DNA from 4 places in the Streptomyces sp. NPDC012935 genome. Region 3 is predicted to be linked to each of the others. Evidence: riboswitches for the same ligand, from Rfam matches in the RefSeq annotation. Region 3 holds a riboswitch; each other region holds the start of a gene.

Region 1 (5,834 bases), on a different contig from region 3:
GACTGCAGCGAGGTCAGTTCGATGCGCGCGGCCCCGCGCAGCTGCTCGATCTCGCGTAGTTGCCCCCGGACGCTCGCGACGGATGCCGCCTGACGGTTGCCGGCACGTTCGGCGAACTCCGCGCCGTCGAGGTAGCGGTCGGGGTCGTTGGAGAGCGCGAGCTGGAGGGCCGGGTCGACGCCGCCGTCGCGGTACTGCGCCGCGGCCATCGAGCCGAGCGCTTCGCGCGCCGAGTTGAGTTTCTCCGTCTTTCGGGCGGCCTCGTCCTGCAGCGTCCTGATCCGCTGCTCGGCAGTGTCCGCCTTCTCCTTCGCGCCGTTGTACTTCTCGGTCGCGACCTCCGCCTCGTGGTACAGCTTGTCCACCTTCGCCTTGACCTGGGCCGGTGTCAGCTGCGGTTCGGCGTGTCCGGTCCCGTCGAAGCCCGTCGCCGTCGCCGCGCCCGCCAGGGCGATCGTCCATGCCGTGCGGGCCGTACTGCCGCCGACCGAGCGCTGACGGGGCTTTCGGTGCGCTGCCACGTGGACTGCACGTCCTTTCGTACGACCGCCTCGTCCCGCACGTCCGCCACGACAGCCTGGGGGAGCGGACGTACGACTGCCCGCGGGCGGGTCACGCGTCCGGCGACGGCCCACACAGGGGGAGCGGGCCGCCGCCGGACCTTTCTCGGCGGTGGTGTCCGACTGCCGCCCCTGGCCCGGGCGGCGGTGGGGAGCCGGTCACCTGGTGGAGGACGCTAAACCTGCGTGTGTCGGGCCGGTAACGCGTTGTGCGGAAGTGCCGGGAGCGGATCGTGCGTGACCGTAAGTGAGCGTGATCGCGGGATGGGGGCGTCTTTTTCACGCTGCGTGCTGACCGATGTGGCGGAATGGGGGGTGGGTGGCGGCCGCGGGGTGCTATGGAGCGCATATATGCAAGATCAGGGAGGGGAAGTTCGGCGGGGAGGGCGGGTGAGGGAGGGTGAGGGTCGGGGCGGTGGCGGGGAGCCGAATGGGGCTGATTAGGCTCCGGCCCCATGGACGTACTCATCCACCTCTTCGTCGGTCTGCACATCATCGGTATCGCCGCGTTGCTCGGTGGTTTCTTCACCCAGATGAAGGCGATGGGCCAGGGCTCCGCCCGGTTCGTGCCCGCGATGCTGCACGGCGCGCTGACCATGCTGGTCACCGGTGTGATCCTCGTCGGCCTCAATCAGGCGGACGATCAGTCCGTCGACAACATCAAGATCGGCGTGAAGCTGGCGCTGCTGATCGTGATCCTCGGGCTGGTGTACGTGAAGCGGGACGAGGAGACGGTGGACAAGCGCCTTTTCGGGTTGGTGGGGCTGCTGACCATGGTGAACGTCTTCATCGCCGTTCTGTGGACATGACTTCGGCGTAGCTCAGTACTGCGCCTGCGGCGACCGCCAGCCATGCCGCGACCGCGATCCACAGCAGGGCCTCGCCGGGGGTCCTGAGCCACGGCACGTCCAACGCGGCGGCGACAGAGAGTGCCGCCGCGGCGGTCATGCCCATGGGGAACACGGTGGCCCAGCGGCGTACGTCGTAGCGCAGCCGTGGCCGGACGATCTCGGCGATGAGCAGAGCGGCGTACCAGGCCAGGTCCAGGACCAGCAGGGCGACGGTCACCGTGCGCAGGGCGTCGGTGTCGTCCTCGTTCCAGAGGTACAGGCTCGGGCTGTCGGCGGACAGGAGCTTCGAGCCGGCGAGGGCGGAGATGGCGAGGGCGCCGCCCGCAACCCAGTGGTCGCCTGCGCCCTTGGTCACTTGCCGCAGGTCGAAGCGGGTCAGAGCGATGACGTAGAGCACCAGGCCGAGCCAGAACAGCACGAGTGCCGTGTGGGCGAGCCATGCCGTGGACTCGGTCGCGGCGAGGGTTGCGGCCAGGACGGCCAGGCCCTGTGTGGCCACGCAGCCGAGGAAGACCCCGCCGGGCATGCGAGGGTGCCAGCGCCGTACTACGGCGATGAGGAGACCCGGCCAGAGCAGGGCCGCCAGGGCGAGGAGGGCTTTGGCGAGGGGCTGCCAGCCGAGGGTGGCGAAGCGGGTGCCGAGAACCGTCGTGGCGGCGATGGCGGTGAGGGCGGCGGGAGTGGCGGCCTCCTTGAGCCACCTGGCGCGGTCCCACAGGAGCCTTGCGGTGAAGTCGCCGGCGAGGGCCAGCCAGGCTGCGCAGGCGAGGGCGAGGGTGATTCGGGACAGGGTTTCGTAGCCGGTCTGGTGGAGCGCGACCGACAGGATGCCGGTTGCCATGACGGCGGCGCCGGCTGTGGGGGGACGTCGCGACCACCAGGTGTGGAGAGGGGATGTGGCGGTGGTCGTGGGGGCGGGCATGGGGTCGATGCTAGGGAGTGGGGGGTGTGGGGTGGGTGGGGGCACGCGCGTGTGCAGGGTGAAATGCGCGTGGCGGTTGAGCGCCGGGATGCCTGCGGCGGCCCGCTCGGGTGAGTGGGAGTGCCGGTAGCGCCTGCGGCTGTGGGGCGGGTCGGGGCCGTGCCGGGGGGTCCGTCCTCGGTCGGGCGGTTGCTGTCTCTCAAGAGGTGCTGTCTCTTGACGCCCGCCGCTGCGGGCGGGCACCCCCCGGCACGTCCCCTTGCCGCCGTACGCGACTGCGGGTGCGTTTCGCACCACTACGCGCGCGTGGCGGAGAAAGGGCGCCACGCGCGCGTGTGTGCTCGTCAGGCCGGGCGGACCACGCTGTGGATCGACGACTCTCCGTCGTAGTAGATCGACTCCTCGCGGACGTACGTGCCGGGCTTCGGGGCGTGGATCATCATGCCGTTGCCGATGTAGAGGCCTACGTGCGTGATGTCGTCGTAGAAGAAGACCAGGTCGCCGGGCTTGGCGCTGGAGACGGCGACCGTGGTGCCTGCGTTGACCTGGTCGTAGGTGACGCGGGGGATGTCGACGCCTGCGGCCTTCCAGGCGGCCTGGGTGAGGCCGGAGCAGTCGTAGGAGTCAGGGCCGGTGGCGCCCCAGACGTACGGCTTGCCCACCTGGGAGCGGGCGAAGGCCAGCGCCTTCTCGGCCTTGGTGGCGTACGAGGGGTCCGACGCGGACGAGTCGGAGGAGGACGAGTCGGAGGAGGACGAGTCGGACGAGGAGTCCTCGCTCTCCTGTTGCTGGGCCGCCTCCTGACGTCGGCGCTCGGCCGCCTCTTGCTGGCGGGCCAGTTCCGCTGCCTTGCGGGCGGCCTCCTCCTGCTTGCGCTTCTCGATCGCGGCGAGGCGGGCCTTCTCCTCCGCCGTCAGTTGCGAGAGCAGTTCGCGTGCGTCGGCGAGCTTCTTCTGGACGGTCGACTTGGCCGTCTGGAGGTCGTTCTGCGACTCGGTGAGCGTTTCGAGGCTCTGAGTGGCCTCCTGACGCTTCTTCATCGTCGCGGACTGCTGGGTGAAGTAGTCGTCGACCGACTCCTTCTGACGGCCCGTCATGCGGTCCATCAGCTGGGACTGGTCGAAGTAGTCCTGTGGGGTGTCCGCCAGGAGGAAGGTCGCCGTGTCGGGGGCCGAGGCTCCCGTGCGGTACTGGGCGGCTGCGTTGCGGCCGAGTTCCTCACGTGCGTCGTTGAGCTTCTGGGTGCGCCGGGCGACGTCGTCGAGGAGAGTGTCGACGTGCTTGCGCTGCTTCGCGGTCTTCTCTTTGGCCGCGTTGTACTTCTCGGTCGCGGACTCCGCCTGGCGGTAGAGGTCGTCGACCTTCTTCTCGACCTCTTCGAGGCTCGGCTTGTCGTCCGTCGAGGGGCTCGCGTTGGCCGTCTGGGACAGCAGGGCGACGGACGTGAGGGCCGCCGTGGCGAAGGCGGGGGTCCGTATGCCTGCTACGCGCGTACCAGAGGGACGCGACTTGCGGTGCGACGCCAAGGGAGGCGACTCCTTCCATGCTCCGCCTACCGAGTTAGCTGTCGGGTTCGGGCGGGTGTTTCGGAAGGGTTGCCCTACGGCCGTTCCCCGGGCGGGAGTCGGGCCGATTCACCCCAAGTTCGGTGGGTCCCCGGCTCCGGGTGCACGGCGGCGCTCCGGACTCGGCGGAGGCCGTGCGGCCCGGCGACGTTCGCCGGTGGGGGTCGTACGGCCTGTCCGGCACGGTAGCCAACTCGTGTGGCCCCTGTGAAGGTTGATGTTCGATATGCCCGATACATTTTCGTGACCTTGGCGATGTGTGCCGTGGATCGGGGTGGATGTGGGGCTGTTGGTGGCAGGTTGCGGGATTCAGGGGGATGGGGTGTGTATCGGCGGAATTGGTTCGGTTTGGTTCGAGGGGTTGCGGATCGTAATGGGATGGTTCTGGAGGGTGAGGGGGGTGCTCGGGTGTGCGGGGTTTGAAGATCGGTGAGTGCTGAAACAGGTGATGTTCTCAGGGCGGCGGCGGGCTGTCAGTGGGGCGCCCTAGACTCGGAGAGCGATGAGCAGCCTCTTTGACGACAGCTTCCTGGCGGACCTCCAGGCCCCGCGGGCCCATGCGGACGAACCCCCGCCGCCGCCCGAGGACGAACACGCTCCGGAGCCGGTTCCGGACGATCTGTTCGGCGGGAAGTTCGACGTGCCGCCGGACCGGGACGAGTACTACCGCGACGGCGCCCCCCGCCCGGCCCTGGACGCGGCCGCGCTGCTGGAGGGGCTGAACGAGAACCAGCGTGCCGCCGTCGTCCACTCCGGCAGCCCGCTGCTCATCGTGGCCGGTGCCGGGTCCGGCAAGACGCGGGTGCTCACCCATCGCATCGCGCACCTGCTGGCCGAGCGGAATGTGCATCCGGGGCAGATTCTCGCGATCACCTTCACCAACAAGGCCGCGGGCGAGATGAAGGAGCGCGTCGAGCAGCTCGTCGGCCCGCGCGCGAACGCGATGTGGGTGATGACCTTCCACAGCGCGTGCGTGCGCATCCTGCGGAGGGAGAGCAAGAAGCTCGGGTTCACCTCGTCCTTCTCGATCTACGACGCCGCCGACAGCAAGCGTCTGATGGCGCTGGTGTGTCGTGATCTGGACCTCGATCCCAAGCGGTTCCCGCCCAAGTCCTTCAGCGCCAAGATCAGCAACCTCAAGAACGAGCTGATCGACGAGGAGGACTTCGCCGCCCAGGCGACGGACGGCTTCGAGAAGACCCTCGCTCAGGCGTATGCGCTGTACCAGTCGCGGTTGCGGGAGGCCAACGCCCTCGACTTCGACGACCTGATCATGACGACGGTCAACCTGCTGCGCGCCTTCCCGGACGTCGCCGAGCACTACCGCCGCCGCTTCCGTCATGTGCTGGTGGACGAGTACCAGGACACCAACCACGCGCAGTACGCGTTGGTGCGCGAGCTCGTCGGTACCGGTGAGCACCCCGTCGACGTGCCGCCGAGCGAGGCCGACATCCCGCCCGCCGAGCTGTGTGTGGTGGGTGACGCAGACCAGTCGATCTACGCCTTCCGGGGCGCCACCATCCGCAACATCCTCCAGTTCGAGGAGGACTACCCGGACGCGACGACGATCCTGCTGGAGCAGAACTACCGCTCCAGCCAGACGATCCTGACCGCCGCCAACGCGGTCATCGAGCGCAATGAGTCGCGGCGCCCCAAGAACCTGTGGACCAACGCGGGCGCGGGCGCGCGCATCACCGGCTATGTCGCGGACACCGAGCACGACGAGGCGCAGTTCGTCGCCGACGAAATAGACCGACTGACGGACGCGGGCGATGCGAAGGCCGGTGACGTCGCCGTCTTCTACCGGACGAACGCACAGTCCCGTGTCTTCGAAGAGGTCTTCATCCGTGTCGGCCTGCCCTACAAGGTCGTCGGCGGGGTCCGGTTCTACGAGCGCAAGGAGGTCCGGGACGTCCTGGCCTACCTGCGCGTGCTG
Region 2 (5,834 bases), on a different contig from region 3:
GAGCGAGCCGTACGCACTGGGCTCGATGCGGGACCGGCGGGTGGCCCGGCAGTACGCGCGCCGCCACGGCGGGCGGACGGCGGCGCGGGCGGTGGCGCAGTACGAGGCCTACGCCACGTCGCTGGCGTTCCTGCGGCACCGGGGGCGCCGCGGGCGGGCCGGCACCGACTTCGTCGTACGGGAACGGGAGTTGCTGCACGAGCTCTGGCGACGCCGCGAGGTCGCGCGGCCGGCACTGGAGCACGCGGTGGCCGCCGCGCAGCCATGGCCGCCGGCTCATGGGTACGGGGCGCCTGCTCACTGGCAGCCGTACGGGAACGGGTACGCGGGGTACGGAACGACGACGCCCTCCCCCGCGTACAACCCCTATCGGACGTGACCGTGGGGCGGGGGCGGATCAGGCCGAGGCTGCCGTGAGCCTCCCCAGTTCCTCGTCCGTCAAGGTCAGCTCCGCCACCCTCAGCAACGCCGGCAGCTGCTCCAGCGTCCGTGCCGAGGCGATCGGGGCCGTGACCGTCGGCCGGGCCGCGAGCCAGGACAGGGCCACCGTGGCCACCGGCACCTCGTGGGCGGACGCGATCTCGTCCAGCACCGCCAGCACCCTGCGGCCCCGCTCGGTCTGCGCGTGCTTGCCGGCGCCCTGGGCGCGGGGGCTGTCCACTGCCGTACCGGCGCGGTACTTGCCCGTGAGGAACCCGGCCGCCAGGGCGTAGTACGGGACCGCTGCCAGGCCTTGCCGTTCGGCGAGGTTCTGGAGTTCGCCCTCGTAGGTGTCGCGGGAGACCAGGTTGTAGTGGGGCTGGAGGGCGACGTAGCGGGCCAGGCCTTCGCGGTCGGAGAAGGCGAGGGACGCCTCCAGCCGCTCCGCGGAGATGTTGGAGGCGGCGATGTGCCGCACCTTGCCCGCCTTCACCAGCTCGTCCAGCGCGCCGACGATCTCCTCGACCGGCACTTCCGGCTTGTCGAAGTGGGTGTAGTAGAGGTCGATGTGGTCGGTGCCGAGGCGGCGCAGTGAGGCGTCCGCGGCCGCCTTGATGTTGGCGGCGGTGAGGCCCTGGAAGTCGGGGTGCTGGCTGACCTTCGTGGCGATCACGACGTCCGCACGGTTGCCGCGCGCCTTCAGCCAGTGGCCGATGACTGTCTCGGACTCGCCGCCCACGTTGCCCTCGACCCACGCCGAGTACGAGTCGGCCGTGTCGATGAAGTTGCCGCCCGCTTCGGTGTACGCGTCGAGGACGGCGAAGGACTGGGGCTCGTCGGCGGTCCAGCCGAAGACGTTGCCGCCGAGGCAGAGCGGGAAGACCTCGAGGTCGGAGGAGCCGAGCTTGCGCAGAGAAGTCATGCTCGACATCAACGTCCGTGGCTGAGGCCGATCTTCCGGGAGAGGCGCAAAGTTCCCGTAAACAAGCGGACCCCGGCGCTCCGAACCGGCAGCCCTGACGTCGGGGGGACGCCGTCAGGACTGCCGGGGATCAGGACAGGATCGCCGGGGAAGAGGTGTGGACGGGCTTCGGCAGGGAACTAGCAGAGGCAGAGGACGTAACGCCTCAGGGCGTGAGCCCCTTGCCGCGCAGCCACGCGAGCGGGTCGATGCCGCTCGAGCTGCCGCCGGGGTGCACCTCGAGGTGGAGGTGGGCACCGGTCACGTTGCCCGTGGCTCCCACGCGGCCGATGACGTCGCCGGTGTTGACCTTCTGGCCCACGCTGACGCTGATCGAGGACTGGTGCGCGAACCAGACCTCGGTGCCGTCGTCGAGGGTGAGCTCGGTCTTGTAGCCGTACGAGCCGTCCCAGCCGGCGAACGTGATCGTGCCGCTGTGCACGGCCTTGATCAGTGTGCCCGAGGGAGCGGCGAAGTCGAGGCCCGTGTGGTAGCCGGAGGACCAGTAGGCGCCGGCCTGTCCGAAGGTCGAGGTGAGGGTGTACGAGGAGGTCGGCAGCGTGTACTGCTTGGCCAGCTCGGCGAGGCGCTCGGCCTCGGCCTTCTTGCGGGCCTCCTCCTCGGCCTCGGCCTTCGCGGCGGCGGCCTTGGCCTTGGCTTCCTGCTCCGCCTTGGCGGCCGCGTCGGCGGCCTCCTTCTCGGCGGCGGCGACCGCGGCTGCGGCGGCCTTGCTGTCGATCTGGTCCTGCTGGTACTCGGCCTGCGCGATGATCCGGCTCCGCAGCGCCTCACCGGCGTCGGAACCGCCCTGCGCGGTCTCCTCGTAGGTCTCGCCCATGGTGCTGAGCGCGGTGGCCGCGTCCTCGGCGGGCTCGGAGGAGTCGTCCGAGATCAGGGGCAGGTCCGGCATGGTGATGGCGACCGGCGGCTTGCCGCTGTTCGCGCTGGCCATGCCGCCCGCGCCGACGGCGGCTATGACACCGACGCCGAGAACCGTGGAGCTGCGGGCGAGTCCCCCGCCGCGCTGCTTGGAGACGCGATGCCTGCCACGTACGGGACGAAGGGACTCCGCGGTGGGGTTCCACTCCTCGAACGGGCCCTCGTCGGTGCGGTCGCGGTCGTAGCCGAAGGTGTCGGTGCTGCGCTGACTCGGCACGAACGGGGCTTGCTGGGCAGGCCGGTTGGACGCCACGTGGGCGTACTCCTTTCCTTCCTTCTCGCCTACCGGGTTAGCTGACGGGTTCGGAGCAGGAAGGTCTCCTACGCGCGTATACCGCCCGTGAGTTCACGGTGGTATTTGCGCGATTCACCCCAAGGTGGTGGTTCCCCGGTTCCCTTTCGAGATTCGGCGCGTGCGCACGGAGCCGCCTCTTGTGACGGCTGGGACGACCGCGCTGCGTTATCGAACGTTAATAGACGCGGGGTGCGGATTCCAAGCTGTTCCACTTGATCATTAACGATTTTCGGCTGGACTTACGGGTCATGAGCGGCCCAAATCGGGCGAGTTGGCCAGACCTCAGGCACCACATGAGTGTTGACGGTGCGTCAGTTGTTATGCGGAGGGGGGTCGCCCGGTCACGCCCCGTGACATCACGGCCGTCGTACGGCGATGAGGGCCATGTCGTCCGCCATCCCGCCGCCGGAGTGCCGCCGCGCCTCCGCCGCGAGTACGCCGAGGAGCGCGACCGGCTCGCGGCGGGCGTTGGCGCGCCCCGCGAGGCCCGCCTCGGGGTCGTAGAAGAGGCCGCTGCCGTCCCGCGCCTCGGACAGGCCATCGGTGTACAGGAGCAGCGTGGCCCCGCTCGGACAGTCGACCTCCTGAGCCCGGTCGGGCCAGACGCCCAGCTCCCGCATGCCCAGTGGCAGCGCCGGCTCGGCGGCGGGCAGCGAGCGCACGGTGCCGTCGGCGTACAGCAACAGGGGTGATGGATGCCCGCGGTTGACGAGGCGCACGACCCCCCTGGCGTGCGGCAGCTCGGCAAGTACGACAGTGGTGAACCTCTCGGCCGACTCGGCCCACTCGCGCCGGTCACGCTCGCGCAGCAGCGCCCGCTCCAGGCGCTGTGCGACCGCCTCCAGCGTGCTCTCCTGCTCGGCGGCCTCCCGGAAGGCCCCGATGACCACGGCTACCGCGCCCACCGCCCCGATGCCCTTGCCGCGCACGTCCCCCACGACGACCCGGAGACCGTGCGGGCTGTCCTGCACGGCATACAGGTCGCCGCCGATGGAGGCGCCCTCCTGCGCCGCCTCGTACCGTGCCGCGATCTGGAAGCCGCCGATCCGCTCGGCGGGCTCGGGCAGTACGGCGCGCTGCGCGGCCTCGGCGATCTCGCGGGCGGAGGCGAGGCGTTCGTCGCTGCGGCGGACGAGGACGTTGATGAGGACGGCGAGGACGGAGACGGTCACCACGGTGGCCAGCTCCGTGATCACCTCGGCGCTGGGAAGGCCGCCGCGCAGGATGCGCAGCACGAGGAGTGCTGCGACGGCCACGACGCCCGTGAGGACGGTGCCGCGTTGCGAGTAGAGCGGGGCGGCGATCAGGGGTGCCGCGGTGAAGAAGGGGGCGCCGGTGAAGTCCGTGGGTGTGACGGAGTCGTACACGCCGCCGGCCGCGATCAGCAGGGCGGGGAGCAGCCGGACGAACCGGCGTGCGTACGAGATCCGCCGTTGCTCCACCTCACCAGGGTTGCCGACGCGGGAGTGCGGGGCGAGTGGTGAGGGCCGACCGGACGAGCTGCGGCGCAGTCGGGCGGAAAACACTCAGGGCCGGAACTGATCAGTTCCGGCCCTGAGTCATCAGTAGCGGGGACAGGATTTGAACCTGCGACCTCTGGGTTATGAGCCCAGCGAGCTACCGAGCTGCTCCACCCCGCGGCGATGACTCAATAGTACGCCATCCGCAGGACAAGATGCACACGCGTTTCCCCGGCCCCGCCCTGACCAGTGTTTTGCGCCCCCGTCGGGCGGGACGGTCAGGGCAGCAGATGCCCATTCGGAGCCTTGGCCCGCCCCTCGTATTCCGGCAGGACCACGACATCCACCCCCTCCCCCGCCAGCAGCCCGCTCCCGTCGGCCCCGGCCACAAACGTGTCCGGCTCCCGCCAAGCCGTCACCACGCGCCGCACCCCCGCATCGAGGATCAACCGCGCGCAGGGCACCGGACGGGACGCCCGGCGCGTACAGGGCTCCAGACTCGTGTACACCGTGGCGGAGGTCACTCGGGGATCCCCGGCCGCGATCTTCGCCAGCGCAGCCTCCTCCGCATGCACCACGGGATCACCGCCCTCCCGCGAGTGCCCGCGCGCCAGCTCCGTCCCGTCGGCCGCCACCACGACCGCCCCGACGCTGAAGGCCGTCCCGGACGGCGGGCACTGGGCCGCCAGATCGCAGGCCACCGCCAGCCACCGCCGGTCCGCGGCGGACGGCAGGGCACCCGCACCGGGCGCCGTCGGCTCGTAGCGCATCAGCACGACGTCCTCGATCCGCCGCGTCTCGACCAGCCGCAGCCGACCGCCCTGATACCCGCCCGGCCCGAACAGCCGCGGCGCGTCCGGGTCCCCCACGAACAGGGGCGCCAGCACCAGCTGTACCTCGTCCGCCAGTCCCTGCTGAAGGAGCTGGGTGTGGATCGTGCCGCCCCCCTCGACCATCAGCCGCTCGACGCCGCGCACCTCGCGCAGGTGCCGCAGCAGGTCCCGCCAGTCCAGCTCGGCGCCCAGCGCGACCACGTCCGCCGCGAGGGGCGCCCGGCGCAGGCGCTCCGCGCCCTTCTCCGTCGTATAGACGACCTTCTCGCCGCCGGTGTGCCAGAAGTTCGCCGTCGGATCCAGCTCGCCGGACGCGCTGACCGTGACCTTGAGCGGATACTCCGGCTTTCCCGCCGCCACCCGCGCGGCACGCCGCTCGGCCGAGTTCACCAGCAGCCGCGGGTTGTCCGCCCGGATCGTGCCGGCGCCGATCAGGATCGCGTCCACGCCCGCCCGTACCTCGTCGACCCGGTCGAAGTCGGCCGGGCTGGAGAGCAGCAGGCGCTCGGGGGTGGTGTCGTCGAGGTAGCCGTCCAGCGAAACCGCGGCGGACAGCAGGACATAGGGGTACGACGGCATCGGCACGCTCTCCGGTTCGGGTGGTGTCTCGGCCCTGGTCTGGAATCCCGGCTTGGTTCAAGTTTGAAACAAACCTACACTGGTCGCATGACGACTCGCTGGCTCACCCCCGAGGAGCAGCGCGCCTGGCGCGCCTACATCGCCTCCGCCGCCCTCGTGGAGGACGCGCTGGACCGGCAGCTCCAGCAGGAAGCCGGCATGCCCCATCTGTATTACTCCATCCTCGCCACCTTGTCCGAGGCTCCGGAGCGCCGGCTGCGCATGACCGACCTGGCGGAGGGCCTGAAGATCACCCGCAGCCGGCTGACGTACGCCGTGACGCGCCTGGAGAAGGACGGGCTGGTGCG
Region 3 (5,834 bases):
GCTTCTTCGAGCCGACCAGGTCCTTGATCTTGGCGATCACCTTCTCCGGGCCGACCGTGAAGGGCAGTTCGGTGACGACGAGACCCTTGCGGCGGGCGGTCACGGTCTCGATCTCGACCGTGGCGCGGATCTTGAAGGTGCCGCGGCCCGTCTCGTACGCGTCCCGGATTCCGGCCAGGCCGACGATCCGGCCGCCGGTGGGCAGGTCGGGGCCGGGGACGTGCTTCATCAGGGTTTCCAGATCCGCGTTCGGGTGGCGGATCAGGTGGCGGGCGGCCGCGATGACCTCGGCGAGGTTGTGCGGCGGCATGTTCGTGGCCATGCCGACGGCGATGCCGGACGCGCCGTTGACCAGGAGGTTCGGGAAGGCGGCGGGCAGCGCCACCGGCTCCCGCTCCTGGCCGTCGTAGTTGGGCGTGAAGTTGACCGTGTCCTCGTCGATCGACTCGGTCATCAGACTGGTCGCAGCGGCCTGCCGGCATTCGGTGTACCGCATGGCGGCAGGCGGGTCGTCATTGCCCAGCGACCCGAAGTTGCCGTGGCCGTCGACCAGCGGGACACGCATCGAGAAGGGCTGGGCCATGCGCACCAGGGCGTCGTAGATCGACGCGTCGCCGTGCGGGTGCAACTTACCCATGACCTCGCCGATGACGCGGGCGCACTTCACATAGCCGCGGTCGGGGCGCAGACCCATCTCGTTCATCTGGTAGACGATGCGACGGTGCACGGGCTTGAGGCCGTCGCGGGCGTCCGGCAGGGCGCGGGAGTAGATGACCGAGTAGGCGTACTCGAGGAAGGAGCCCTGCATCTCGTCGACGACGTCGATGTCGAGGATCTTCTCCTCGTACGAGTCCTCGGGCGGCGGGTTCTTCGTGCTGCGGCGGGCCATCGCTGCCGGCTCCTCTGTTTCTGGTCGCTCGAGCGTTTGCGGATCTGACGCGGACCATTGTGGACCGCGGCACTGACAACCACCGACCAGGACCCGATGTTGGGCTCCGACCCGGCATCGCAGAAGTGTCTCCGACGCCGGACCTCCCGCGCGACGGAGGGGAGGGGCGGGGCACGAACATCATTGTCCGAGACCCCGCTTGCGGTCGGGGGACTCGACGGCAAGCCCGCGCCGCGAGACCGTTCACTCGCCGGAGTGATCGGCGGGCACCGTGCCAGGTCGCAGGGGGTACGAGCCCGCGTACGCCCGGTGGGCACGGTCGGCGCGTGCCGGGCCGCACCCCGTTCGGCAGGGTCGCGGGAGGGGACGGCGCGCTGTGCTCGAGGGCCGTCCCGCGCGTCGACGCGGGCCTGCACTCGGCCGCCTACCGGCACGGCGTTCTGACCGGGAACTTCGCCGACCCTTCGGACGCTGCATACAGTGGCAGGAACTGAACACGAACCGCTCGGCACAACGCAGTGCACGCGACCGGAAGGACACCTTGCCCATGGGTCACACGGCCACACCGGAGGCACAATCCGGCGGCCTCACCGCCACGGAGCACCGCCTGGCCAACGGGCTGCGCGTGGTGCTCTCCGAGGACCACCTCACGCCGGTCGCCGCGGTCTGCCTCTGGTACGACGTCGGCTCCCGCCACGAGGTCAAGGGCCGTACCGGACTCGCCCACCTCTTCGAGCACCTGATGTTCCAGGGCTCGAGCAGCGTGAAGGGCACGGGCCACTTCGAGCTCGTCCAGGGCGCGGGCGGCTCGCCGAACGGCACCACGAGCTTCGAGCGCACCAACTACTTCGAGACCATGCCCGCCCACCAGCTGGAGCTCGCGCTGTGGCTGGAGGCCGACCGCATGGGCAGCCTCCTGGTGGCGCTCGACGAGGAGGGCCTGGAAAACCAGCGCGACGTCGTCAAGAACGAGCGCCGCCAGCGCTACGACAACGTCCCGTACGGCACGGCGTTCGAGAAGCTGACCGCCCTGTCGTACCCCGACGGGCACCCCTACCACCACACGCCGATCGGCTCGATGGCCGACCTGGACGCGGCCAGCCTGGAGGACGCCCGCGCGTTCTTCCGCACCTACTACGCGCCCAACAACGCCGTCCTGTCGATCGTCGGCGACATCGACCCGGCGCAGACGCTCGCCTGGGTGGAGAAGTACTTCGGCTCCATCCAGTCCCACGACGGCAAGCCCGCGCCCCGCGACGGCTCGCTGCCCGACACCATCGGTGAGCAGCTGCGCGAGGTCGTCGAGGAGAACGTCCCCGCGCGCGCGATGATGGCCGCCTACCGGCTCCCGACGGACGGCACGCGCGAGTGCGACGCGGCCGACCTGGCGCTGACCGTCCTCGGCGGCGGCGAGTCCTCCCGCCTCTACAACCGGCTCGTACGCCGCGACCGTACGGCCGTGGCGGCCGGGTTCGGCCTGCTGCGCCTGGCCGGGGCGCCCTCCCTGGGCTGGCTGGACGTGAAGACGTCCGGCGACGTCGAGGTGCCCGTCATCGAGGCGGCCGTCGACGAGGAGCTCGCCCGCTTCGCACAGGAGGGTCCCACCGCCGAGGAGATGGAGCGCGCGCAGGCCCAGCTCGAGCGCGAGTGGCTGGACCGGCTCGGCACGGTCGCGGGCCGCGCCGACGAACTGTGCCGGTACGCCGTCCTGTTCGGCGACCCGCAGCTCGCCTTCACCGCCGTGCAGCGTGTCCTCGACGTCACCGCCGAGGAGGTCCAGGCGGTCGCCCAGGCCCGTCTGCGTCCCGACAACCGCGCGGTGCTGGTGTACGAGCCGGTCGCCGACGAGGCCGAGGACCTGGAAGCCGCCGCCGACGGGGCCGCACCCGCCGGGACCACCGACGAGAACGAGGAGTCGGCGCAGTGACCGAGCTCGCCAGCATGGAGTTCCACCCGCAGCCCCAGGCCGGCCAGGCCCGGCCCTGGGCGTTCCCGGCACCGGAGCGCGGCAAGCTGGACAACGGCCTGACGGTCCTGCGCTGCCACCGCCCCGGTCAGCGGGTCGTCGCCGTCGAGGTCCTCCTGGACACGCCCCTGGAGGCCGAGCCGAAGGGCCTGGACGGCATCGCCACGATCATGGCGCGTGCCTTCTCGGAGGGCACCGACAAGCACACCGCCGAGGAGTTCGCCGCCGAGCTGGAGCGCTGCGGCGCCACGCTCGACGCGTACGCCGATCACCCCGGCGTCCGCGTCAGCCTCGAGGTGCCCGTCTCCCGGCTGCCGAAGGCGCTCGGCCTGCTCGCCGACGCGCTCAGGGCGCCCGCGTTCGAGGACGCCGAGGTCGAGCGCCTGGTGCGCAACCGTCTCGACGAGATCCCGCACGAGCTGGCCAACCCCTCGCGCCGCGCCGCCAAGGAGCTGTCCCGGCAGCTGTTCCCGGCGACCTCGCGCATGTCCCGCCCGCGCCAGGGCACCGAGGACACGGTCGCCGGCATCGACTCCGCGGGGGTACGTGCCTTCTACGAGCGGCATGTGCGCCCGGCGACGTCCACCGTCGTGGTCGTCGGCGACCTCACCGGCGTCGACCTCGACGCCCTGCTCGGCGACACCCTGGGTGCCTGGACCGGCTCCGCGGCCCAGCCCCGGCCGGTTCCGCCGGTGACCGCCGACGACACCGGGCGCGTCGTCATCGTGGACCGCCCCGGCGCCGTCCAGACGCAGCTGCTGATCGGCCGCGTCGGCCCCGACCGGCACGACCGCGTCTGGCCCGCGCAGGTGCTCGGCACGTACTGCCTGGGCGGCACCCTCACCTCCCGTCTGGACAAGGTCCTGCGCGAGGAGAAGGGCTACACCTACGGTGTGCGCGCGTTCGGGCAGGTCCTGCGGTCCGCCCCGGACGGCTCGGGTGCGGCGATGCTCGCCATCAGCGGCTCCGTCGACACCCCGAACACCGGCCCCGCCCTGGACGACCTCTGGAAGGTCCTGCGTGGTGTCGCCGACGAGGGACTCACCGACGCCGAGCGGGACTTCGCCGTGCAGAACCTCGTCGGGGTGGCGCCGCTGAAGTACGAGACGGCAGCGGCCGTGGCGAGCACGCTGGCCGACCAGGTCGAGCAGCACCTGCCCGACGACTTCCAGGCCACGCTGTACCAGCAGCTCGCCGCGACCGGCACCGTCGAAGCCACCGCGGCGGCCGTGAGCGCCTTCCCGGTCGACCGTCTGGTGACGATCCTGGTCGGCGACGCGGCCGAGATCCGGGAGGCCGTCGAGGCCCTCCGCATCGGCGAAGTCAGCGTCGTGGCGGCCGAGTAGGGGACAGGCGCGGCGCCGGAGACGGCACGCACGCGGAGGGGCCCTGGTGACGGAAGAGTCACCAGGGCCCCTTTATGCCCGAATTGAGGGAGAGGTTGCCTGTCTGACCTGTGGGATGCACTACAAAAGGCCGGATCCGTTTGGGGATTGAAAGATGCCCCGTTTAGCGTCTTCCGGGCTGTCCGTCAGGCACTGCGCCGCGCCCGCGGCACCGGACAGTCATCGCCGAGTCCCCGTACGGCGCGAGCCAGGGGAGCCGGGGACCCATCGAAGTCCCTGGGGTGAATCGGACGCCCGCGCAGCCGCGAGGGGGTCCGTAGGAGACCTTCCTGCTCCGAACCCGTCAGCTAACCCGGTAGGCGAGAAGGAAGGAAAGGACCAGCCACTTCATGGCGTTCACCTGCGCCACCGGGAAGCGTTCCACGGGCAAGCACCGCCGTCCCAGCCGCTTCGAACGCACCACCGCCCGCGCCGCGGGCGTCGCCGCACTCACCGCCACCGGCGTCATCGGCACCCTGGCCGCCCCGGCTCTCGCCGCCGAACCGGCCGTCGAGCAGACCGGCCTCATACCCGTCGTCTCCGTCGAGAACTCGATCGCCGACCAGATCGACGCCCAGGCCGCCGCCCAGGAGCAGGCCGCCAAGGAGGCCGCGGCCCGCAAGAAGGCCGCCGAGGAAGCCGCGCGCAAGAAGGCGGCCGCGCAGGCGAAGAAGGAGCGCGAGGCCAAGGAGCGCGCCGCCCGCGAGGCCGAGCGCAAGCGCCTGCTGTCCTACGTCGCCCCGATCTCCGGCTCGTACGTCTCCACGGGCTACAAGGCCGGCGGCGCCGTCTGGTCCTCCGGCAGCCACACCGGCGTCGACTTCCACGCCGCCAGCGGCACCTCGGTCCACTCGGTGGCCTCCGGCACCGTCGTGGAGGCCGGCTGGGGCGGGTCGTACGGCAATCAGGTCGTGATCAAGATGAACGACGGCACGTACACCCAGTACGGCCACATGTCGTCCATAGCCGTCTCGGTGGGCCAGACGGTCACCCCCGGTCAGCAGATCGGACTGTCCGGCGCCACCGGCAACGTCACCGGGCCGCACCTGCACTTCGAGGCCCGCACGACGCAGGAGTACGGCTCCGACATCGACCCCGTCGCCTACCTGCGCTCGCACGGCGTGAACATCTGACGCCCCACCGCTGACGCCCGCACCGCGTCTTCCGAAAGCCCCGGCTCCCCGAGCCGGGGCTTTCAGCGTTTCGAACGACCCGCTGTCCAAAAAATATCCATGGATTCCGGCCCGCCGTCGGAAATTCCCGCCGGTTGCAATAGAGTCGCTGAACACACGTCATTCGTAGACGTTTCACGGGGATTAAGGCGGAGGTCGGTCATGCGTATTCCGGCGCACTCGGTATGCACCGCGATCCGGGACGACATCGTCGCCGGGGTCCACGCGCGCGGCGGCCGGCTCACCGAGGAACTCCTCGCCCGTCGCTACGGCGTCTCCCGCGTCCCCGTGCGCGAGGCCCTGCGCACCCTGGAGGCGGAGGGCTTCGTGGTGACCCGGCGGCACGCGGGCGCGTGCGTCGCCGAGCCGAGCGAACAGGAGGCCGCCGACCTGCTGGAGATGCGCGCCCTCCTGGAGCCGCT
Region 4 (5,834 bases), on a different contig from region 3:
GTGAATCTGATCGGCAACGGCGTCTACGCGCTGCTCACCCACCCCGAGCAGCGCGCCCGCCTGCAGACGTCCCTCGCCGCCGAGGAGACCGGCCTCCTCGAAACCGGCGTGGAGGAACTCCTGCGCTACGACGGCCCCGTGGAGCTCGCCACCTGGCGCTTCGCCACCGAGCCGCTCACCGTCGGCGGGCAGGGCATCGCCGCCGGCGACCCCGTTCTCGTCGTGCTGGCAGCCGCCGACCGGGACCCGGAGCGGTTCGCCGAGCCCGATGTGCTCGACCTCGGCCGCCGCGACAACCAGCACCTCGGCTACGGCCACGGCATCCACTACTGCCTCGGGGCCCCGCTCGCCCGACTGGAGGGTCAGACGGCCCTCGCCACCCTCCTCACCCGTCTCCCGGATCTCCGACTCGCCGTGGACCCAGGGGAGTTGAGGTGGCGCGGAGGTCTCATCATGCGGGGCCTGCGCACACTTCCGGTGGATTTCACACCAGTTGGGTGAGTTCGTCCACCTCGTCAAACGTGACACGCGCTCAACTCTGTGATCTTCACGTGATCTACGCGGCATTAACTTGTGACAAGTGATCGAATGCCTATACGTTCACGGATCAACGACGGCGCCAGGTTTCGCGCGCCGCGGTCACTGCTGCCTCGTGAAAGGTCCCCGCATGCTCTCCGGGAACGGTCGTCACCGTCGCCCCCGCCAGGCTCCGGCTCTCCTCGTCGCGGCCGGAGTGACCGGGTCCGCCATTGCCATCCCGCTGCTCGGCGCCACGGGCGCCAGCGCTGCCGACGGCACCGTGTGGGACAAGGTGGCCGAGTGCGAGAGCGGCGGCTCGTGGAGCACGGACGAGGGCAACGGGCACTACGGCGGACTGCAGCTGACCCAGGACGACTGGGAGCAGTACGGCGGCCTCGACTACGCCCCGCGTCCCGACCTGGCGAGCCGCTCCCAGCAGATCGCCGTGGCGCAGGCCATCCTCGCCGACCAGGGGACCAAGCCCTGGGGCACCTGCGCGGTGCTCAACGGGCTCACCCCGAAGAACGGCTTGGTCGACCTCGACACCGGAGTGGAGGACGACTCACCCTCCGAGGTGTCCGGATCCTCTGGATTGCTTGATTCGTCCGGCTCGTCGAGTTCGTCCAATTCGTCTAACTCGTCGGGTTCCTCGAACTCGTCGGACCCGACCGACGGCCCGTCGGGTTCATCGGGCTCGTCGAGTGAATCTCCCAGCGGTTCGTCCGAATCGCCCCGGGATTCATCCTCTTCTCCCTCTTCCTCCCCCTCTTCGTCATCCAAGGCGGACAGCTCGGCGAAGCCTGACGCGTCACCCGACGCCAAGGACTCCAAGTCGCCCGACAGCTCCCCCGTGGAGACCCCGGACGGGGATAATCAGGACAACTGGGTGCAAGAGGTGGGCGCCTGGAGCCTCGTCGACACCGGCGCGCTCTCCGGGGAGGCGGCAGGCTCCGGGCGGCACCGCGGGCCGAGTGCCGACGAGAGTGAGACAGCCGACCCGGCGCCCGAGTCCTCCGGTCGCCACGCCTCGTACAAGGTCCGCGCCGGCGACACTCTGGCCTCCATCGCCGACTCCCTTGACCTCGACGGCGGGTGGCGGGCGCTGTACGACGCGAACAAGGGCGCCATCGGTGGCGACGCGAACGACATCGTCCCCGGTCAGACCCTGGACGTCCCCGTCGAATAAGGGCCGAACAGGGCGAAAAACAGTGGGAGTTCGCGCCACCTTTCGCACCCTAATGTCCGTTTTGGATGCGGTGAGAGATAGATCTCAGAAGCCCTGATCGTCTTTGTAATTCCGGGAATCGGGTGTCTACGGTCGTGATCGCTCGTCACCACGAGCCCCGGCTGCCGCAACGCCGAATCCTGCCAGTGGCCGCCCGGGAACAGTCGTCGCGTCAAGCGCCGTAGGCAGGAGCGGGGGACCCAAGGTAAGCGCCGGGTCCGGCAGTTGAGGCCCTTCGGGGCCGCACGGCCGGAGTCGGCTTGGGGTGAAGCCGCGCAACGCGAGCCGAAAGGCGGACGAGCGCGGCCGGGCAACTCATCTGGCCCGAACCCGACAGCTCACCTCGCAGGCGTCGGTGAGGGGATCCAACCATGCTGTTTTCCAGCAAGGGCAAGCACCGTCGTCCGTCCAAGGCCGCCCGCGCCATAGCCGCCGTCGGCGTCACCGGCGCCGCCGCCGTCGCCGCCCCGCTGATGGCGGCCGGCAGCGCCTCCGCCGCCACCGCCTCCGAGTGGGACGCCGTCGCCCAGTGCGAGGCCGGCGGCAACTGGTCCATCAACACCGGCAACGGCTACTACGGCGGTCTGCAGTTCTCCGCCTCCACCTGGGCCGCGTACGGCGGCACGGCGTACGCCGCCACCGCCGACAAGGCCACCAAGGCCCAGCAGATCGAGATCGCCGAGAAGGTTCTCGCGGGCCAGGGCAAGGGTGCCTGGCCGAACTGCGGCACCGGCCTGTCGAGCGCCGCGTACAACGGCTCCGGCGCCTCCTCGAGCGGTTCCTCGCAGAGCACCGAGAGCACCCCGCGCTCCACCGAGCAGCAGTCGGCCTCCCGCTCCGCCGAGCGTCCGGCCGCCAAGAAGTCGACCAAGACCGTCACCACCCCGACCGGCAAGAAGGTCAAGAAGGGCGACGGCGAGTACAAGGTCGCCAAGGGTGACACCCTCAGCTCGATCGCCGAGGCGGAGAAGGTCAAGGGCGGCTGGGAGAAGCTGTTCCAGCTGAACAAGGACATCGTCGAGGACGCCGACCTGATCTACCCGGGTCAGCAGCTGCACCTGAAGTAGTACGCGGCCAATAGCTGAACCACAGTGCCCTCACATCCGTGGAACTCATCATGAAGACCTCGTGAGGGTCACCCCCGTCCCCCACGGGCTCCCCGCTCCGGTGCGTGTTCCCCCGTACGCACCGGGGCGGGGCTTTTTCTTTCCCTGTAAGTCACCCACCCTTTGTTCCGGTAGGGAACAATGGGTACGGTTCGGTCCTGTCCACGGGACGGTCGGTCGGCTGCCGATGTCCCCGGGGCGGTTAGGCTCTAGTCGCAAGGCTCACAGCCCCGCACCACCAGCGACACAGTGCTTCACATCCCAAGAAGGAGATACTCGTGCCGTCCATCGACGTCGTCGTAGCCCGGGAAATCCTGGACTCCCGAGGCAATCCCACGGTCGAGGTCGAGGTCGGCCTCGACGACGGCAGCACCGGTCGTGCCGCCGTTCCGTCCGGCGCTTCCACGGGCGCCTTCGAGGCCATCGAGCTCCGCGACGGCGACTCGAACCGCTACCTCGGCAAGGGCGTCGAGAAGGCCGTCCTCGCCGTCATCGAGCAGATCGGCCCGGAGCTGGTCGGCTACGACGCCACCGAGCAGCGCCTGATCGACCAGGCGATGTTCGACCTGGACGCCACCGACAACAAGGGCTCCCTCGGCGCCAACGCCATCCTCGGCGTCTCGCTCGCCGTCGCCCACGCCGCCTCCGAGGCCAGCGACCTCCCGCTGTTCCGCTACCTGGGCGGCCCCAACGCGCACCTGCTGCCGGTGCCGATGATGAACATCCTGAACGGCGGCTCGCACGCCGACTCCAACGTGGACATCCAGGAGTTCATGATCGCTCCGATCGGCGCGGAGTCCTTCTCCGAGGCCCTGCGCTGGGGCGCCGAGGTCTACCACACGCTGAAGAAGGTCCTGAAGAGCAAGGGCCTGGCCACCGGCCTCGGCGACGAGGGCGGCTTCGCCCCGAACCTCGGCTCCAACCGCGAGGCCCTCGACCTCATCCTCGAGGCCATCAAGGAGGCCGGCTACACCCCCGGCGAGCAGATCGCCCTCGCGCTCGACGTCGCCGCGTCCGAGTTCTACAAGGACGGCGTCTACACCTTCGAGGGCAAGGAGCGCTCCGCCGCCGAGATGACCGAGTACTACGCGGAGCTCGTCGACGCGTACCCGCTCGTCTCCATCGAGGACCCGCTGTTCGAGGACGACTGGGACGGCTGGAAGACCATCACCGACAAGCTCGGTGACAAGGTCCAGCTCGTCGGCGACGACCTGTTCGTCACCAACCCGGAGCGCCTGGCCCGCGGCATCGACGAGGGCGCCGCCAACGCGCTCCTGGTCAAGGTCAACCAGATCGGCTCGCTGACCGAGACCCTGGACGCCGTCGAGCTGGCCCAGCGCAGCGGCTTCAAGTGCATGATGTCGCACCGCTCCGGCGAGACCGAGGACGTCACCATCGCCGACCTGGCCGTCGCCACCAACTGCGGCCAGATCAAGACCGGCGCCCCGGCCCGCTCCGAGCGCGTCGCCAAGTACAACCAGCTGCTGCGCATCGAGGAGATCCTCGACGACGCGGCGGTGTACGCCGGCCGCAGCGCGTTCCCGCGCTTCAAGGGCTGAGCCGCTGAAGCCGCGGAGCCGCTGAGCCCCAACCTGGGGTGAGCCTTAGCCAGTCGTACGTACGTCCCCGTACTCGGTCCCGTACCGTGTGCGGGGACGTACGCATGTGAAACGGGAGGCGGGACATGGCCGTCAAGGATCGGGACCGGTTCTCCACCGCGACCAGGATCCGGTTGCTCGGCGAGCAGACGGCGGCCCGTGTCTACCGCTCCCAGACCAAGCGGCAGGCCCGGCGCTCCAGGCTCACCGGACGCGCCGCGCTGCTCGCGCTGGTCGTCTGCTCCATGGTCGTGGCGCTCGCCTACCCGATAAGGCAGTACGTCTCCCAGCGTGCCGAGATCGCCGACATGCAGCGGCAGAAGGAAGAGGCCGCGCAGCGGGTCGAGCAACTGCGCGACGTCAAGGCACGCTGGCAGGACGACGCCTACGCCGAGCAGCAGATCCGGCTGCGGCTGCATTATGTGATGCCGGGGGAGACCGGCTACGTCGTGATCGACCCGGACGCGGCCAAGCAGTCGCGCGCCGAGCTGGGTGCGGCCGACCGCCCCTGGTACGCGAACATCTGGGACGGGGTCGACAAGGCCGACGCGTCCCGGCAGTGACCCGATCGTCCGGACCGGTCGACAGACCGCCGACGAGAACAGACAGAAAGACAGGCATGGAATCCGCCCCGCCGCCCACCCCGCGCACCGAGCCCACCGACGCGGACGTCGAGGCCTTCAAGCAGCAGCTCGGCCGTCCCCCGCGCGGGCTGCGCGCGATCGCGCACCGGTGCCCGTGCGGGCAGCCGGACGTCGTCGAGACGGCCCCGCGGCTGCCGGACGGCACCCCCTTCCCGACGCTGTACTACTTGACGTGCCCGAAGGCGTCGTCGGCGATCGGCACGCTGGAGGCGAACGGCGTGATGAAGGAGATGACTGCGCGGCTGGAGTCGGATCCGGAGCTGGCCGCCGCGTATCGCTCGGCGCATGAGGACTACATCCGGCGGCGCGACGAGATCGAGGAGCTGACCGGCTTTCCGAGTGCGGGTGGCATGCCGGACCGGGTGAAGTGTCTGCATGTGCTGGTCGCGCACTCGCTGGCTGCGGGGCCGGGCGTGAACCCGCTGGGGGACGAGGCGATCGCGATGCTGCCGCAGTGGTGGAGCAAGGGCGCGTGCGTGACGCTCCCGGAGAAGTCCGAGGCGTCCGAGGCGTCCGAGGCGTCCGAGGCGTCCGGGGAGTCCGAGGAGGGCGGCCGGTGACCCGCGTCGCCGCCATCGACTGCGGTACCAACTCCATCCGGCTCCTCGTGGCCGACGTCGACCCCCGCACCGGGGAACTCGTCGACCTGGACCGCCGTATGACCATCGTGCGGCTCGGCCAGGGCGTCGACCGCACGGGGCGGCTCGCGCCCGACGCCCTGGAGCGGACCTTCGCCGCCTGC

Evidence for each region. A riboswitch is a leader RNA that binds a small molecule or an ion and turns the genes downstream of it on or off. The one in region 3 is predicted to bind cyclic di-AMP.
Region 1: another riboswitch for cyclic di-AMP. It lies ahead of ACFY5C_RS35615 (NlpC/P60 family protein); the one in region 3 lies ahead of ACFY5C_RS31480 (M23 family metallopeptidase).
Region 2: another riboswitch for cyclic di-AMP. It lies ahead of ACFY5C_RS05400 (M23 family metallopeptidase); the one in region 3 lies ahead of ACFY5C_RS31480 (M23 family metallopeptidase).
Region 4: another riboswitch for cyclic di-AMP. It lies ahead of ACFY5C_RS18065 (transglycosylase family protein); the one in region 3 lies ahead of ACFY5C_RS31480 (M23 family metallopeptidase).

What each region holds. Positions count from the first base shown of each region.
Region 1 covers NZ_JBIBBC010000021.1:86,986-92,819, forward strand. The annotation lists gene ACFY5C_RS35600 (NlpC/P60 family protein) at 1-521, opposite strand, end outside; gene ACFY5C_RS35605 (hypothetical protein) at 1,016-1,369, shown strand; gene ACFY5C_RS35610 (tellurite resistance/C4-dicarboxylate transporter family protein) at 1,347-2,333, opposite strand; gene ACFY5C_RS35615 (NlpC/P60 family protein) at 2,678-3,859, opposite strand; cyclic di-AMP (ydaO/yuaA leader) riboswitch at 3,868-4,036, opposite strand; gene pcrA (DNA helicase PcrA) at 4,401-5,834, shown strand, end outside.
Region 2 covers NZ_JBIBBC010000002.1:21,486-27,319, forward strand. The annotation lists gene ACFY5C_RS05390 (PrsW family intramembrane metalloprotease) at 1-379, shown strand, start outside; gene ACFY5C_RS05395 (aldo/keto reductase) at 398-1,342, opposite strand; gene ACFY5C_RS05400 (M23 family metallopeptidase) at 1,548-2,573, opposite strand; cyclic di-AMP (ydaO/yuaA leader) riboswitch at 2,585-2,742, opposite strand; gene ACFY5C_RS05405 (PP2C family protein-serine/threonine phosphatase) at 2,972-4,057, opposite strand; tRNA gene ACFY5C_RS05410 (tRNA-Met) at 4,182-4,255, opposite strand; gene ACFY5C_RS05415 (dihydrofolate reductase family protein) at 4,354-5,487, opposite strand; gene ACFY5C_RS05420 (MarR family winged helix-turn-helix transcriptional regulator) at 5,575-5,834, shown strand, end outside.
Region 3 covers NZ_JBIBBC010000016.1:107,952-113,785, forward strand. The annotation lists gene ACFY5C_RS31465 (DNA topoisomerase (ATP-hydrolyzing) subunit A) at 1-889, opposite strand, end outside; gene ACFY5C_RS31470 (M16 family metallopeptidase) at 1,437-2,816, shown strand; gene ACFY5C_RS31475 (M16 family metallopeptidase) at 2,813-4,201, shown strand; cyclic di-AMP (ydaO/yuaA leader) riboswitch at 4,415-4,577, shown strand; gene ACFY5C_RS31480 (M23 family metallopeptidase) at 4,591-5,373, shown strand; gene ACFY5C_RS31485 (GntR family transcriptional regulator) at 5,575-5,834, shown strand, end outside.
Region 4 covers NZ_JBIBBC010000006.1:361,273-367,106, forward strand. The annotation lists gene ACFY5C_RS18055 (cytochrome P450) at 1-501, shown strand, start outside; gene ACFY5C_RS18060 (transglycosylase family protein) at 668-1,705, shown strand; cyclic di-AMP (ydaO/yuaA leader) riboswitch at 1,912-2,111, shown strand; gene ACFY5C_RS18065 (transglycosylase family protein) at 2,116-2,811, shown strand; gene eno (phosphopyruvate hydratase) at 3,129-4,409, shown strand; gene ACFY5C_RS18075 (septum formation initiator family protein) at 4,535-5,011, shown strand; gene ACFY5C_RS18080 (DUF501 domain-containing protein) at 5,068-5,652, shown strand; gene ACFY5C_RS18085 (exopolyphosphatase) at 5,649-5,834, shown strand, end outside.